DNA from 4 places in the Pseudomonas sp. GGS8 genome. Region 1 is predicted to be linked to each of the others. Evidence: predicted binding sites of a transcription regulator. Region 1 holds the regulator's gene; each other region holds the start of a gene.

Evidence for each region. The regulator FliA, encoded in region 1, starts transcription of late flagellar genes. The targets are predictions, from matches to a motif close to CTAAAGTTTNNNNNNNNNNNGCCGNTAA.
Region 2: the regulator FliA is predicted to act here: its motif matches at 1,994-2,021, upstream of J3D54_RS07540 (methyl-accepting chemotaxis protein).
Region 3: the regulator FliA is predicted to act here: its motif matches at 2,093-2,120, upstream of motA (flagellar motor stator protein MotA).
Region 4: the regulator FliA is predicted to act here: its motif matches at 2,727-2,754, upstream of flgM (flagellar biosynthesis anti-sigma factor FlgM).

The regions. Positions count from the first base shown of each region.
Region 1 is NZ_JALJWF010000001.1:3,653,238-3,657,448, reverse strand. Features, by position in the region: gene J3D54_RS16530 (chemotaxis protein CheA) at 1-303, opposite strand, end outside; gene J3D54_RS16525 (protein phosphatase CheZ) at 357-1,145, opposite strand; gene J3D54_RS16520 (chemotaxis response regulator CheY) at 1,168-1,539, opposite strand; gene fliA (RNA polymerase sigma factor FliA) at 1,707-2,447, opposite strand; gene fleN (flagellar synthesis regulator FleN) at 2,444-3,274, opposite strand; gene flhF (flagellar biosynthesis protein FlhF) at 3,391-4,211, opposite strand, start outside.
Region 2 is NZ_JALJWF010000001.1:1,731,432-1,735,642, forward strand. Features, by position in the region: gene J3D54_RS07540 (methyl-accepting chemotaxis protein) at 1-1,877, opposite strand, end outside; rRNA gene rrf (5S ribosomal RNA) at 2,284-2,399, opposite strand; rRNA gene rrf (5S ribosomal RNA) at 2,508-2,623, opposite strand; rRNA gene J3D54_RS07555 (23S ribosomal RNA) at 2,761-4,211, opposite strand, start outside.
Region 3 is NZ_JALJWF010000001.1:1,285,447-1,289,657, reverse strand. Features, by position in the region: gene rhdA (thiosulfate sulfurtransferase) at 1-323, opposite strand, end outside; gene J3D54_RS05665 (HDOD domain-containing protein) at 490-2,022, opposite strand; gene motA (flagellar motor stator protein MotA) at 2,189-3,040, shown strand; gene motB (flagellar motor protein MotB) at 3,044-4,090, shown strand; gene J3D54_RS05650 (sterol desaturase family protein) at 4,201-4,211, shown strand, end outside.
Region 4 is NZ_JALJWF010000001.1:229,595-233,805, reverse strand. Features, by position in the region: gene J3D54_RS01110 (MFS transporter) at 1-949, shown strand, start outside; gene J3D54_RS01105 (flagellar brake protein) at 1,013-1,759, opposite strand; gene J3D54_RS01100 (flagella synthesis protein FlgN) at 1,848-2,315, opposite strand; gene flgM (flagellar biosynthesis anti-sigma factor FlgM) at 2,364-2,690, opposite strand; gene flgA (flagellar basal body P-ring formation chaperone FlgA) at 2,858-3,619, opposite strand; gene J3D54_RS01085 (chemotaxis protein CheV) at 3,701-4,211, shown strand, end outside.

The sequences.
Region 1 (4,211 bases):
GCTGTTCACCGCGTCCAGCGCTTCGAGAACCACGTCCATCAGTTCCGAGTCGACGCGACGCTCACCCTTGCGCAGGATGTCGAACACGTTCTCGGCGATGTGACAGCACTCCACCAGCTCGTTGAGCTGGAGGAAGCCGGCGCCCCCTTTTACAGTGTGAAAACCGCGAAAAATTGCATTGAGCAAGTCCGCATCATCGGGTCGGCTTTCCAGCTCGACCAGCTGCTCGGACAGTTGCTCTAGAATCTCGCCGGCCTCAACCAGGAAATCCTGAAGGATCTCTTCATCGGCGCCGAAGCTCATTAAGGGGGTGCTCCTGAGGTCTAAAAACCTAAAAAACCTAAAATGCTAAAACTCTAAAATCCTAGGCTGGATAACAAATCGTCCACATCGTCCTGACCGGACACAACGTCTTCTCTTTTATCGGCATGAATCTGCGGACCTTCACCCTGAGAGAGATGTTTTTGTGGATCTTTTTCAGCCAGCATCGCTTCACGGTCATGTTCGATACCCGCAAAGCGGTCTACCTGACTGGCCATGAGTACGAGCTTGAGCAGGTTGCTTTCAACTTCGGTGACCAGTTGGGTCACACGCTTGATCACCTGACCGGTGAGGTCCTGGTAATCCTGGGCCAGCAGAATGTCGTTGAGGTTGCTCGACACGACGCGGTTGTCTTCACTGCTGCGTGTCAGGAAACCGTCGACCCGCCGGGCCAACTCGCGGAACTCTTCAGCCCCGACTTCGCGGCGCATGAACCGTCCCCAATCCGTGCTCAGCGCCTGAGCTTCGTCGCTCAGGCTGTTGATCAGCGGCGTGGCGTTCTCCACCAGGTCCATGGTGCGGTTGGCCGCGGCCTCGGTCAGCTTGACCACATAGGACAGGCGCTCGGTGGCATCCGTGATCTGAGACACTTCCTCGGCTTGCGGCATGTGCGGGTCAATCTGGAAATTGACGATCGCGCTATGCAGCTCGCGGGTGAGCTTGCCCACTTCCTGATACAGGCCACGGTCACGGGTCTGGTTGAGCTCATGGATCAGTTGCACAGCGTCGCCGAACCTGCCCTTTTCAAGGCTTTCGACCAGTTCGACCGCGTGTTTTTTCAGGGTCGACTCAAAATCGCCCTTTGAAGATTCGATATGCTCCATAGCTCCCCCGTGGCGCAGTTTCTCAACCGATGCGTTCGAAAATCTTCTCGATTTTTTCTTTCAACGCCTGGGCCGTGAAGGGTTTGACCACATAGCCGTTAACACCGGCCTGGGCCGCTTCGATGATCTGCTCGCGCTTGGCTTCAGCGGTCACCATCAGCACCGGCAGATGCTTGAGCCTTTCATCGGCGCGCACCGCACGAAGCAGGTCGATGCCGGTCATCCCGGGCATGTTCCAGTCGGTCACCAGAAAATCGAAGTTACCGCTTTGCAGCATCGGCAACCCGGTCAATCCGTCATCGGCCTCGGCGGTGTTGGTGAACCCAAGGTCACGCAACAGGTTTTTTATGATCCGCCGCATCGTTGAGAAGTCATCAACGATGAGGATTTTCATGTTCTTGTCCAATTCGACCTCCAAGCAGTCTTAAACGCGCCCAGCACCTGGGCGCGCCATTTCAATCAATCCGGCAAAGCACTCAATGACTGTCTGGAGCACAACAGATCGAGACCGGTACGGTTCAACACCACACCAGCTCCATTCGCAGTGTCCCCACACTGCCTTCAGCGCGCTCGCCACTCCCCCAAACGCCCCCGCAAACGGGCCGCGCACTGGCTGTGTAACTGGCTGACCCGAGATTCACTGACCCCCAGGACCTCACCGATTTCCTTGAGATTCAACTCTTCGTCGTAGTACAGCGCCAACACCAGTCGCTCACGCTCCGGCAAATTGGCAATCGCGTCCGCCAGCGCCGCCTGGAAGCGTTCATCTTCCAGATCGCGTGACGGCTCGAGATGAGCACTCGCGCCATCCTCATGCAGCCCTTCGTGTTCGCCGTCCTGCAACAGATCGTCGAAGCTGAATAACCGGCTGCCCAGGGTGTCGTTCAAAATCCCGTAATAATCGTCGAGACTCAATTGGAGTTCGGCCGCAACTTCGTGATCTTTAGCGTCACGGCCGGTTTTAGCTTCAATCGAGCGAATCGCGTCGCTGACCATGCGGGTATTGCGGTGGACCGAACGTGGCGCCCAGTCCCCCTTGCGCACTTCATCGAGCATCGCGCCGCGGATTCGAATACCCGCGTACGTCTCGAAACTCGCGCCTTTGCTGGCGTCATATTTGGTTGATACTTCTAGCAGGCCGATCATCCCGGCCTGAATCAGGTCTTCGACCTGGACACTGGCCGGCAGACGCGCCAGCAAGTGGTAGGCAATGCGTTTGACCAGTGGCGCGTAACGCTCGATCAGCTCGTACTGCGCGTCACGTGCCGACTGCTTGTAGAGGTTGTAACCGCTGGCTGTCATAACACGGGTCCTGCCGTTTGTTGCACGAGGCGCTCGACGAAAAACTCCAGGTGCCCACGCGGGTTGGCCGGCAGCGGCCAGGTATCGACTTTCTGCGCAATGGCCTTGAACGCCAGGGCGCACTTGGAGCGTGGGAAAGCTTCATACACCGCGCGTTGCTTCTGTACCGCCTTGCGCACGCTTTCGTCGTAAGGCACTGCGCCGACGTACTGTAAGGCGACGTCAAGGAAGCGATCCGTGACCTTGGTCAATTTGGCGAACAGGTTGCGGCCTTCCTGCGGGCTCTGCGCCATGTTGGCCAGGACGCGGAATCGGTTCATGCCGTAGTCGCGGTTAAGCAATTTGATCAGCGCGTAGGCGTCGGTGATCGAGGTCGGCTCGTCACACACCACCAGCAAGACTTCCTGCGCGGCGCGCACGAAGCTGACTACTGAGTCACCAATGCCCGCAGCGGTGTCGATCACCAATACGTCGAGGTTGTCGCCGATGTCGCTGAACGCCTGAATCAGGCCGGCATGCTGGGCCGGGCTCAGATGAACCATGCTCTGGGTGCCGGAGGCGGCCGGGACGATGCGGATACCGCCAGGCCCTTGCAATAACACGTCACGCAGCTCACAGCGACCTTCGATCACGTCGGCCAGCGTGCGTTTGGGTGTCAGTCCCAACAGAACGTCGACGTTCGCCAGCCCCAGATCGGCATCCAGCAGCATGACGCGCCGGCCGAGCTCAGCTAGAGCCAGGGACAAGTTCACTGACACGTTAGTCTTCCCGACGCCACCTTTGCCGCCGGTCACCGCGATCACCTGTACGGGATGCATGCTGCCCATGTTATTTCTTTACCTTGTCTTACTTAGACGGAGGCCACATTACTGGCTGCGCGTTCACCATCGGAACAATGCATGGCAGACCATCGATGTAGGTACAAAAAATGTTCATTAATACCTCAGCCAACCTGCTTGGTCGGGCTGTGGTAAATATCAGCGAACATGTCAGCCATGGCTTCTTCGCTGGGTTCTTCCTGCATTTGCACGCTAACGGCGCGGCTGACCAGTTGATGACGACGCGGCAGATGCAAATCATCCGGGATCCGCGGACCATCGGTCAGGTAAGCCACCGGCAACTCATGACTGATAGCCAGGCTCAACACCTCGCCCAGACTTGCCGTTTCATCCAGTTTAGTCAGGATGCAGCCGGCGAGGCCGCAGCGTTTGTAACTGTGATAAGCGGCGGTTAGAACCTGTTTCTGGCTGGTGGTTGCCAAGACCAGATAATTTTTTGATTTGATGCCGCGCCCGGCCAGGCTTTCGAGCTGCATGCGCAGTGCCGGATCGCTGGCCTGAAGGCCGGCGGTATCGATCAGCACCACGCGTTTGCGCAGCAGCGGCTCCAGCGCCTGCACCAGGGATTGACCCGGGTCGACATGGGTCACCGACACATTGAGGATCCGGCCCAGCGTCTTGAGCTGTTCCTGAGCACCGATGCGATAGCTGTCCATGCTCACCAGCGCGATGTTCTGCGCGCCGTACTTGAGCACATAACGGGCCGCGAGCTTGGCCAGCGTGGTGGTCTTGCCCATGCCGGCCGGGCCGACCATGGCAATCACGCCGCCCTCCTCCAATGGCTCGACTTCCGGGGTGGTGATCATCCGAGCCAAGTGCGCGAGCAACATACGCCAGGCCTGACGAGGCTCTTCAATGTCGGTAATCAGCGCCAACAGATCGCGTGACAACGGGCCGGACAGGCCGATGCGTTGCAGGCGACGCC
Region 2 (4,211 bases), 1.9 Mb from region 1:
ATCTTGAAGCTATCAACCAGTTGCTTCAACCGATTGGCCTGCTGGGACAGCGCATCGCAATCCTTCAATGTCTCATTGAGGTTGGCCACGCTCTGCTGGTTCAGCAGGTTGATCTGATTGACATCGACGTTGAGGGTTTCCACCACGGCCGTCTGCTCTTCGGTCGCAGCGGCCACCGATTGGTTCATGCCGTCGATTTCGCCGATGCGCTGGGTCACGCTGACCAGTCGCAGCCCGGCCTGGTTCGCCACTTCGACACTCTGCTCGCTGGACACCTGACTGGCGTTCATCGTGGTCACCGCTTCGCGAGAACCGATCTGCAGCGAGCTGATCATCTTGTGGATCTCTTCCGCCGATTCTTGGGTGCGATGCGCCAGGTTGCGCACCTCATCCGCCACCACCGCAAAACCACGACCAGCCTCACCGGCACGGGCCGCTTCGATGGCCGCGTTGAGCGCCAGCAAATTGGTCTGCTGGGAGATGCCTTTGATCACGTCCAGAATGTGGCCGATGTTGTCGGTGCTCGCGTTCAGGGTTTCGATCTGCGTGCAGGACAAGCTGATTTTCTGCGACAGTTCGGTCATGGCCAGGATGGTTTGTTCCACTACCTGACGGCCGTCATCGGCCTGCTCGCTCGCGCCGCTGGCGTGTTGCGAAGCATCGGCGGCATTGCGGGCGATTTCCTGGGTGGCGGCGCCCAATTGGTTGATCGCCGCAGCCACGCTGTTGGTGCGGGCGCTTTGTTCGTCGGAGCCGATGATCGAGGCGTTGGACGATGCCATCACCCGTTGCGACAGATCATGAACCTGGCGGGTCGCCGAGGACACTTCGCAAATCGATGCGTGAATCCGCTCCACGAACTGGTTGAAGGCCCCGCCCAACTCGCCGAACTCGTCTTTGCTTTCTACGACCAGACGACGGGTCAGGTCACCCTCACCCTGAGCGATGTCCTGCATCGCACGGCCCATCGTGGTCAGCGGACGCATCAGCACGCTGATCAGCAAACTCAGCAGCACGGCAATGGCGGTCACGGCGACGAACATCGCGATCAACGCCGAAGTACGGAACTGGCTCAGTGGTGCGTAGGCCTTAGCCTTGTCGATCGACAGGCCTACGTACCACTCGGCATTCGGCAAACCGCTCACCGGCGTGAACGAGAGGATGCGGTCCTGCTTGTTCAGTTCGACTTCCTGGATGCCTTTCTCGAAGCGGACACTGGAACCTGGATAGATGTCTTTCAGGTTCTTCATCACCTGATCCTTGTCCGGACTGACGATCACCTGACCGTCGGCACTGACCAGGAATGCGTGACCGATGCCACCGAAGTCCACCGAGTTGATGATCTTCACCAGAGTTTCCAGGCTCAGGTCACCGCCGACCACGCCCAGCAGTTCACCGTTCTTTTTCACCGGCATGGCGATGGTCACCACCAGCCCGCCGACTGCGGCCATATAAGGCGGAGTCAGCATGGTTTTGTCAGCGACTACGGCTTGTTTGTACCAAGGGCGCTGACGCGGATCGTAGCCGTCCGGCATCTTCGCGTCAGGGCGCTGGGTGAACATGCCATTGGCCTGCCCAACGTAGGTGAACTGGAAGTTCGAGGTGAGGGCCGGTTGATCGACCAGCCCCGGCAGGTCGGCATTGGCACCTTGATGGGCAACGTTTTGCGCAAGGTTTTCCAGGACCAACACGCGGCCGCTCATCCAGTTCTGCACGCTGCTGGCGGTCAGATCGCCGGCTTGCTCAACGGAGGACTCGAGGTTTTGCCGAATGGTGTTTCGCTGCAGATAGTCGTTGTACAAAGTGAACAACGCAAACGCCAGCACCACGACGCCTGAAGCGGCCAGCAGGATTTTATGGCTGAATTTGAGATTCATTTCATGGGACTTCTTATGCCAAAAGTGGGGATGCGTTCTGGGTTGCAACATTCCATGTAACAGCGCAGACGGCATTCTGGAGCCGCTCTACTTTGGTGCGCGCATGTGTCATCAGTCTTTCGGCACGAGCAGGAGAAAACTTAGGGATTTGTACAAAACCCATCGGATAACCGCCGAACGGCGTACTAGAGGGACGAATTATTGGGCTCACCGCAAGCCATGATCGCGGTGTTGGGTGTTTGGGTTGGGATGTTATTGGTGAGGGGGGTCTATATCTGGTGATACGGGTTCGAAGGAGTAGCGAGGCACGCAGACCTGGATTTGACCCGCTTTGAACTTAAACTTCTGTAAGCCCAGAAAGACAAAACCCCTGTCTGCATAAGCAGACAGGGGTTTCGGAATTCAATCTTGACGATGACCTACTCTCACATGGGGAAACCCCACACTACCATCGGCGATGCATCGTTTCACTGCTGAGTTCGGGATGGGATCAGGTGGTTCCAATGCTCTATGGTCGTCAAGAAATTCTGTGACCAGCTCGTTACAGGGGTAACGCGCCAGAAAATTTGGTGACTTCTACTAAAAACAAAACCCCTACCTGCATACGCAGATAGGAGTTTCGGAATTTAATCTTGACGATGACCTACTCTCACATGGGGAAACCCCACACTACCATCGGCGATGCATCGTTTCACTTCTGAGTTCGGGATGGGATCAGGTGGTTCCAATGCTCTATGGTCGTCAAGAAATTCGGGTACCGAACCGTCTTTCGACGCTTCAGCAAATTGGGTATGCGATAGTTTGTGTGTTGTGCGAACTTTCGGTTCATTGCGTCTTCACACACCGCAATCTGGCCTTTCGACTCAAATTGCTTGGGTGTTATATGGTCAAGCCTCACGGGCAATTAGTATTGGTTAGCTCAACGCCTCACAGCGCTTACACACCCAACCTATCAACGTCGTAGTCTTCGACGGCCCTTCAGGGGACTCAAGGTCCCAGTGAGATCTCATCTTGAGGCTAGTTTCCCGCTTAGATGCTTTCAGCGGTTATCTATTCCGAACATAGCTACCCGGCAATGCCACTGGCGTGACAACCGGAACACCAGAGGTTCGTCCACTCCGGTCCTCTCGTACTAGGAGCAGCCCCTCTCAAATCTCAAACGTCCACGGCAGATAGGGACCGAACTGTCTCACGACGTTCTAAACCCAGCTCGCGTACCACTTTAAATGGCGAACAGCCATACCCTTGGGACCGGCTTCAGCCCCAGGATGTGATGAGCCGACATCGAGGTGCCAAACACCGCCGTCGATATGAACTCTTGGGCGGTATCAGCCTGTTATCCCCGGAGTACCTTTTATCCGTTGAGCGATGGCCCTTCCATACAGAACCACCGGATCACTAAGACCTACTTTCGTACCTGCTCGACGTGTCTGTCTCGCAGTCAAGCGCGCTTTTGCCTTTATACTCTACGACCGATTTCCGACCGGTCTGAGCGCACCTTCGTACTCCTCCGTTACTCTTTAGGAGGAGACCGCCCCAGTCAAACTACCCACCATACACTGTCCTCGATCCGGATAACGGACCTGAGTTAGAACCTCAAAGTTGCCAGGGTGGTATTTCAAGGATGGCTCCACGCGAACTGGCGTCCACGCTTCAAAGCCTCCCACCTATCCTACACAAGCAAATTCAAAGTCCAGTGCAAAGCTATAGTAAAGGTTCACGGGGTCTTTCCGTCTAGCCGCGGATACACTGCATCTTCACAGCGATTTCAATTTCACTGAGTCTCGGGTGGAGACAGCGCCGCCATCGTTACGCCATTCGTGCAGGTCGGAACTTACCCGACAAGGAATTTCGCTACCTTAGGACCGTTATAGTTACGGCCGCCGTTTACCGGGGCTTCGATCAAGAGCTTCGCGTTAGCTAACCCCATCAATTAACCTTCCGGCACCGGGCAGGCGTCACACCCTATACGTCCACTTTCGTGTTTGCAGAGTGCTGTGTTTTTAATAAACAGTCGCAGCGGCCTGGTATCTTCGACCGGCGTGGGCTTACGCAGTAAATGCTTCACCCTCACCGGCGCACCTTCTCCCGAAGTTACGGTGCCATTTTGCCTAGTTCCTTCACCCGAGTTCTCTCAAGCGCCTTGGTATTCTCTACCCAACCACCTGTGTCGGTTTGGGGTACGGTTCCTGGTTACCTGAAGCTTAGAAGCTTTTCTTGGAAGCATGGCATCAACCACTTCGTGTTCTAAAAGAACACTCGTCATCAGCTCTCGGCCTTAGAATCCCGGATTTACCTAAGATTCCAGCCTACCACCTTAAACTTGGACAACCA
Region 3 (4,211 bases), 2.4 Mb from region 1:
CTGTGGCCGATGACATCCAGCAACCAGATAAAGCGCCCGGCCCAACCGCCGCCTTCGTCGTCATAGACGACGTAGACCGCATCAGGGTTGTGCCCCAGTTCGCCGAACAATGCTTCAAGCGCGGCGTGGCTCGGCAACAGGCCCGGCGCAGGTGCCTGACCCAGCTGAGTGCGTTTTGGATCGACAAAGCGTGCACCGGGGATATGCCCTTCGGCATAGCGGGCGCTGCTGGTCAGGTCCACCAGAATCAGTTCGCGGGAGTCGAGACGCGTGAGCAGGTCGCTCGGTTCGATCACCAGCGCCAAGCCAGAGAAGTCAGACATGTGAGGTCTCCAGAGCACAAAGGGGAGGATTGTAGCGCAGCGTCATGAGCGCCTGTTATCAGTTATTTTGGGGCAGGAAATAACGGTAAACAGGCTCTGGTGGTTAATGCCGGTCAGTCAAGCCGCAATGCGATCCGTAGCAGCTGTCGAAGGCTGCTACACGGCCCTAGCGGTGGCTAAAGCTGTGCAGGGCCTTTTCGATGCATTGCGCGGTTTTGCCGAAAGCTTGCACGGTGATTTCCGAGAATGGCCCGCCGCCCTGATCCGCTACCACGATCATGATCACCCGGCCGTTGTTGACCAGTGAGCGCAGCAGCAGGTGTTCGCCACTGAACGATTGACGCAGGCTGGCTGGCAGCAGGGCCGAGAATTGTGCGTTGTTGGCCGGCGTCAGGCGCACCTGGGCCTGTTGCGCGAGCAGGCGTTGCAGTACGGTGCTCTGGCTGACCACCAGGTTCAGGCCGGCCACTTCCTTGGGCAGCCCGGCGGTCTGGTGCACACGCAAATTGGCGTGTGTGCGGTCGGCCATCAGAATCATCACCCGCCGCATGCCACACGCCACCAAGGCATCCCGGGCCGATGTAGTCAAATGCATGGCATTGGTAAAACGGCTCGGCTCCACCAGCAATTCGGCGCATTGCTTGCGCCACTTCGCCAAGTCTTCGGCGGTCGGCGCCGGGGCGGGCAACAAACCGGCGTGAACGCGGTTCGCGCCCGGTGGCCAGATCAGCGACTCGGCCGAGTGCCAGAGGTCCGGCATGGCGTGTTGACGAGCGCTGTTGGCGGCCTGCTGGTGCAATTGTTGCTGCACCTCCTCCATAGGCATTTGCAGGTAAAGGCTAGTCAGGTATTGCCAGCGCTCGCAGTGGGGACTGTCCCAGGCGTGTTGTGACGACAGCGCCAGACCGTTGGCCAGCAGTACGGTATTGGCGGGCTGATTGAGCCAGCGGCGCAACGTCGGGTCATCATCGAGGCGGTTCTGTTGCCGCAGCGGGTGATCACTGTCGCGTGCGATGCGCAGGACTTTCACCAGTTCACGTTGTTCGCTGCGCAGCAGCCGATAACCTTGCTGCACCCAGATCGGCAAGTGCCAGGTGTCCACCAGCGCCAGACAGATATCCAGCAGGCGAACACCGAATAATTGCTTCTCGACTTTGCGCGCCGACTCGCCTTTATGGATGACCCGCAGCTCCCACTCTTCAAGCAACTGCGGATGGGTCAACGCCATGGGCCAGAGTGGCGAGAGAAACAGCAGGCTGCCCCAGTGGATGTCTTGCCACAGCCGTGCCAGACGACTGGCGAAAAAACCGTTGGCCTGTTGAGTGGCGTGCTGGCTGATCAGTTGAAGCTGGCGCAGGGCGACGGGGATCTGCGATTGGGGTTCGGCGGGCAAGCGCTCGAGTAATTCTTCAGTGCGTTTCAAACCGAGGCGATTGATCGCCACCTCAAGGTTTTCAGCAGGCTCGGTCATGCTGCCATGGGTGTGACGGTTGGCTTCGCGAATCACGCTCAAGGCCAGGGCCGGGCTTTCCTGCATCAGGTCGGCGATGTCGCGCAGCGAGCTGCGGTTATCGCGGATGGCTTTGCAGACACGGTCGTGGCTGGCTTGCGGAACCGGCAGGCGTACGCCATCGAGAAGCTTGACCCAGTCTTCAAGCGTGGTTGGTTTTGGCGTTGGGACGTTCGTTTCGTTAGCCATGTCTGGACGCGATCATCGTCTGCTTTACCTATGCCCTGAACGGGTCAAATTAGCTTTTCGCCTTAACTGGCTATAGTCTGGCGCAGTTTTGCCGATAAGTAGAAGAAGAGATTTTTTAACTTCCGAATATGACCTTGAACCCGACTCAGTAAGTGCTCTCCTACCTATGGCTAAAATTATCGGCATCATCGTCGTATTCGCGAGCGTGCTCGGCGGATACGTGCTTTCCCACGGCAAGATTGCCGCTCTCATCCAGCCTTTCGAGGTGATGATTATCGGGGGGGCGGCTCTTGGCGCATTTCTGCAGGCCAACCCTGGTTACATGACGATGCATGTGCTCAAGAAATCCTTGGGCATGTTCAGTTCACGTTTCAACCATACCTTCTACCTTGAAGTGCTGGGCCTGATTTACGAGATCCTCAACAAGAGCCGTCGCGAAGGCATGATGGCGATCGAGGGCGACATCGAAGATGCCGCCGCGAGCCCAATCTTCGCCAAGTACCCGGCGGTGCTCAAAGACGAACGCATGACCGCGTTCATCTGCGATTACCTGCGCATCATGTCCTCCGGCAACATGGCTCCTCATGAGCTGGAAGGCCTGTTCGACATGGAACTCTACAGCCTCAAGGAAGACCTCGAGCACCCGTCCCACGCGGTGAACGGCATCGCCGATGCCATGCCTGGTTTCGGTATCGTTGCGGCGGTATTGGGTATCGTGGTGACCATGGCCTCCCTTGGTGAAGGCGATCAGAAATCCATCGGTTTGCACGTGGGTGCGGCACTGGTGGGTACCTTCTTCGGTATTCTCGCGGCTTACGGTTTCTTCGGTCCGCTGGCCCACTCCCTGGCTCACGATGCCAAGGAAGAACTGAACACCTACGAAGCCATCAAGGCTTCGCTGGTGGCTTCGGCTTCCGGCATGCCGCCGTCGCTGGCGGTGGAGTTCGGTCGCAAGGTTCTGTACCCGGCGCACCGTCCTAGCTTCGCTGAGCTGGAACAAGCGGTTCGCGGTCGTTAAGTCATGGAAAATAACCAGCCGATAATCATCAAGCGCGTCAAGCGCATCGCCGGAGGGCATCACGGGGGCGCCTGGAAAATCGCCTTCGCGGACTTCGCGACGGCGATGATGGCGTTCTTCCTGGTGCTGTGGCTGTTGTCCACGGCAACGCCGGAACAGAAGATCGCCATCGCCGGTTACTTCAAGGACCCGGTCGGTTTTTCCGAAAGCGGCACGCCGTACATCATCGATCTGGGCGGTACGCCGACCCTGGCGCCGGAGAGCACCCTCAACCCCGAGGTCAAGTCCCAGCCTCAGCCGGACAAGGTGACGATCGACTCCGAACAGGTCGAAGGCATGGCCGAGCAGGTCGAGAAGGAACGCCTGGAGCTGTTGCTGCAAGAGTTGCAGAACAAGGTTGATGAAAATCCGCAGTTGCAGAAATTCAAGGACCAGATCCTCTTCGAGATTACCCAGGACGGTTTGCGCATCCAGATTATGGACGCTGAAAACCGCCCGATGTTCGACTCCGGCAGTGCGCGTCTGAAACCGTATTTCGAAGACATCCTGCTGGCCATGGCCGACACCATCAAAGCGGTGCCGAACAAGATCAGCATCAGCGGCCACACTGATGCCAAGCCGTACTCGGGCACCGGCGATTTCGGCAACTGGGAACTCTCGGCCAACCGCGCCAACGCGGCTCGCCGTGCATTGGTCGCCGGCAGTTATCCGGACGCTCAGGTCGCACGAGTCGTCGGTTATGCCTCCTCGGCGCTGTTTGACAGGGAGAACCCGTTCAATCCGGTCAACCGCCGCATCGACATCGTGGTGCTGACCAAAAAAGCCCAGCGGGCCATTGAAGGCGAACAAGGTGCCGAGCCGGCGCCAGTGCCGACGCAAGGGCAGGGCGGCCCGGGCGAAGTGCATGCGCCTCCAGCCGATCCGAACGCATTGCCGGCGGATAAAGAACCGCTGCCGGCACACGAGCTTCGTGAGCGTTTGAATCTGTTTGATAATCCGGCGCCGAAGCCGGGCGAGCCGCCCAAACCCGCTGTACCGCCCAAGCAATAACCTGCGGAAAAGCCACCATGAGTGGCTTTTCTGTTTCTGGCTGCGTCACTGCAGCGTCGCAATGACTCGACTCACTGCAAGTTTGTTTTCGGAATCACGGAAGATCAGTAATGGAAAGACT
Region 4 (4,211 bases), 3.4 Mb from region 1:
GGGTCAGCTGATTCTGGTCATGCACCCGGGCCTGGGCCTGGAATTGCTGATGCTGGTCGCGCTGTGTTTCGCCCTGTGTCTGGTGCCGGTGGCACTGACCCGGCGGATTCACCCGGCGCCATTGCACCCGGCGCCGATGGAACCGCGCTTCTTCATCAAACGCGTGCCGCAGTCACTGAGCACGGTATTGGGGTCGGGGTTGATCGTCGGTTCGTTCTACGGTCTGGCGCCGCTGTATGCCTCGCAGCAAGGGTTGTCCACCGAACAGGTCGGTCTGTTCATGGGGAGCTGCATTTTTGCGGGGCTGGTGGTGCAGTGGCCGTTGGGTTGGCTGTCGGACCGCTATGACCGGGCAATGTTGATCCGCAGTTTTGCGTTCACCCTGGCACTGGCCGCGTTGCCGCTGGCGATCATGCAGCAGGTGCCGCTGGAGGTGCTGTTCATCGCCGGATTCCTCTGCTCGTTGGTGCAGTTCTGTCTGTACCCGTTGGCGGTAGCGTTCTCCAACGACCACGTCGAGGGTGATCGCCGGGTGTCGCTGACGGCGATGCTGCTGGTGACCTACGGTGTCGGCGCGAGCATCGGACCGCTGGTGGCCGGGGTGCTGATGAAGTTATTCGGCAGCCAGATGCTCTATGCTTTCTTCAGCTTCTTCGCGCTGGTGCTGGTGTGGCGAATCCGTCCGAAAGCAGTCACCAACCTGCATCAGGTGGACGATGCCCCGCTGCATCACGTGGCCATGCCCGACAGCATGTCGAGTTCGCCACTGGTGGCGTGCCTTGACCCGCGTGTCGATGAGCAGGTGGTGCAGGATCAGATGCAGAATCCGGTCAACCCGGAGCCTGATGTCGATCCGGATGCCGAGCCCGAAGCAGAACCTGAAACGGTTTCGGAATCAGAAGACCCGGACGCAGGACGCGAGCAAAGTTTTACCGAAGCGAGGCCTTGATCCAGGCATAAAAAAACGGGCAGTCACCGCAAGGGACTGCCCGTTTTTTATTGATGGGGTGTATCAGAAGTCGTCTTTGTCAAAGCGTCGCGCTTCACGCTGAAGCTGATAGACAAACCGCTCGACTTGCCGTTGCACCAGGCCGCTCATGTTGTGAAAACGCACGCCGGCGAAGGTGGTGTTGATCTTTTCTTCAAAGTGCAGGTAACGCAACTCGACCGGGGCCGTCATGCTGCCAAAGGGCAGGGCGGCGATGAAGCGGTCGTAGACCTGACCCAATTGCAGCCTGGCGGTGATGTCGCCGTCGAAGCGCAATTTGCAGCCGGTGGCGGAGATGTCCAGCAGTTTGCCGCCGATGGGCGACTTGAGTTTCTCACCCCCCAGCTCGACATTGACCAGTTGTGCCAGTTTCAATGCAGCACGGAAAGCATTGCGGCGTTGGTGGTAAACCACCTCATCGGGCAGTGTGCCACGGTAGCAGCGGCCATCGCCGGATTCGTCGATGGTCAGCGGGCCATTGCTTTCCCAGGCGATGCGCACGCCGTCGTGGAAGCCTTCAACCTTGAATGGTTCGCCGGCCAGCAGAAAACGTTCGCCGTCGCGCGGGATCATTTCGTCCAGGGCAATCATGTTGCTGTCACGATCGACGTCCACCAGATAACTCTGGAAGCGCTGGCTGCGCTCGTGGAACGTGATGATCAGCGGGTCATGGCTGTCTTGCAGCTGACGCAGATTGCCGGAGATTTCCAGGGGCGTGGTGAGCACCTTGGGTGGCTGCGGAGCATCTTCCGCATTTAAGGCATTGAACACGGGGTATCAATCTCCAGACAAATATGACGACTAGCCGGCATTCTGCCAGCATGTTGCACGTCTTGATAGGGCGTGCTCATTGAAAGGCTCAAGCCTGACTGAGCTGGCGTGGCTTGGCGAGCTTGGAGGTTGATCCGCGGGCATCGTAGAGCGCTGGCGGCTCGCCACCGGTGAGGATTTTCAGCTGGTTGGCCGTGGCGGCCTGCTGCACCAGAATCGACTGGCCATTGTTGGCATTGGCGGCCTGGCACTGGGCCAGGAGGTCGGTCAGCACGTCGCTCTGTCCCAGCAACCGTTCGCCAATGCTCGACTGGCTGGCGAGTTGCTCCAGACCCTGGCGGTTGGTTGGCAGGTTGAGGCTGGTGAGGATTTCACTGCGCTTGCGGCCATGCTGTTCGAGCAGAATGATCAATGCTTGTTTATGCGCCAGAATGTCTTCGAGCAGTGGCATGTCGCGACCGTGCAAGGCGAGGGACTCGGTTTGCAGTAGCTCCAGCAGTTGTTGCGCCGGGGCAAAGTCGTCGATGATCAGTTGCAGTAAATGAGTGTCGTGCATGGCTGGCCTTGGGTTTTAAGCGTCCAAAAGCCTGGCGCGGGCCGTGGCCTAGCGCTGGGCTTCGAAGTTGAGCAGTTTGCTGGCTACACGGTTGCTGTCGACTTTATAGCTGCCATCGGCAATCGCTGCTTTCAACTCGGCCACGCGGGCGTTGTCGACGGCAGGCTGATCGCGCAGCTTGTCAGTGACCTTCTGCAACTGTTGAGCCTCATTGCTGAGGTGTACCGATTCCCCGCTTTTGGTGGTACTGGCCTGTTCGGCCGGGGTATTCAGCGGCGCGGATTGGCCGGCTTCGGCGGTTTCCTTCGCGGTGCTGGTACGCGTACTGCCCGTAAGTGACGAGGAGCTGTTTAAACGACTGAAATCGATGACCATGACAAAAAACCTCTGGATATTTGGACGCTTGCCATGTTTTCGGCGATTCCCCGAAAAACTTTAGGCCCATTTATCAATGAGCTTGCATGCGCCAGCGCATGCCCTGCATGCGGCACAGTTTAGGCAACCGCCAGGCGGCGCGCCATCACTTCACAAACTCAGAGCCCCTACATGGCCACTTCCACCTGGCCGGGCGCAGTGACTTGCGCCTTGATGACCCGTTGGGAATTAAGGTTCTTCACGCGAATCTGTTCGCTCAGGCCGCCGTTGGACAGCGCTTCACCCGGCATGCGCACACTGAGCGTACCACTGCGGGCGGTGATCACCACCTGGTCGCCCTTGCGAACCACTTCCGCCTGTTCGAGATGCACCAGCGTGATGATCTGATCGGCGACCATTGGTCGGGTAAGTTTTTGCCCGATCGCCTGATCGACAGAAGTCAGAAACCCCTGATTTATCAGGCTGATATCGCGCTCGCGCAGGGTTACGTCCTGAGGTTCGATAATCCCTGTGCGCTTGAGCGGACGAGTGGTCGTCACGATGTCGCGAAACAGCTTCACTTGAGCGGGCACGAAGACGGTCCAGGGCGAGGCGCCATCGCAGCGAACCTTGACCGTGACCCGCCCCAGAGGCCTTGCTGGGCTCTCGAGGGTGGCTGTCAATTCCTTGTCGCACATAGGCATGCGCAGGCGTGGATCGAGCTGATTGACCTGGATTTCGTAACGACCTTGCGTTTGACTGGTGGCCAGATAGTCCTCTACGGTGAATTCAAGAAAGCCTTGGGTGACGCCGATAAGCATGTCAGGCAAGGTAACCGTATCAGCAAGGGCAGGGCTGCCAGCGTTGAACAGGCAAACGGCCGACATCGCACAGAGCAATCTGCGGCAGGTTGATGTCAGGTGTCGGAAAAATGTCGGTTCTGTGTTCATAAGAGTTAAAAAGCAAGCGCCGTGCCGTTTCGTGATGAATGTGCGTCGCAACACACTTAGCGTTGGTGTAGGAGTCTGGGCATGGCTGGTGTAATGGATTCGGTGAACCAGCGCACGCAACTGGTAGGGCAGAATCGCCTTGAGCTGTTGTTGTTCCGTCTCGACGGCCAGCAGCTGTATGGGATCAACGTGTTCAAGGTTCGCGAGGTGCTGCAATGCCCCAAGCTGACCCTGATGCCCAAGTCCAGTCCTGTCGTGTGCGGTGTGGCGAATATTCGGGGGGCAACCATTCCGATTCTGGATCTGGCGATGGCGACCGGTGCCGGTCGGTTGCTGGACCAGAGCAATCCCTTCGTGATCATCACGGAGTACAACACCAAGACCCAGGGTTTCCTGGTTCGGTCGGTGGAGCGCATCGTCAACATGAACTGGGAGGAGATTCATCCGCCACCCAAGGGGACGGGGCGCGATCACTACCTGACGGCTGTGACTCGGGTCGACAATCAGTTAGTCGAAATCATCGACGTCGAGAAGGTGCTGGCGGAAGTGGCGCCGACACCGGAAGCGATTTCGGTGGGCGTGGTCGATGTTG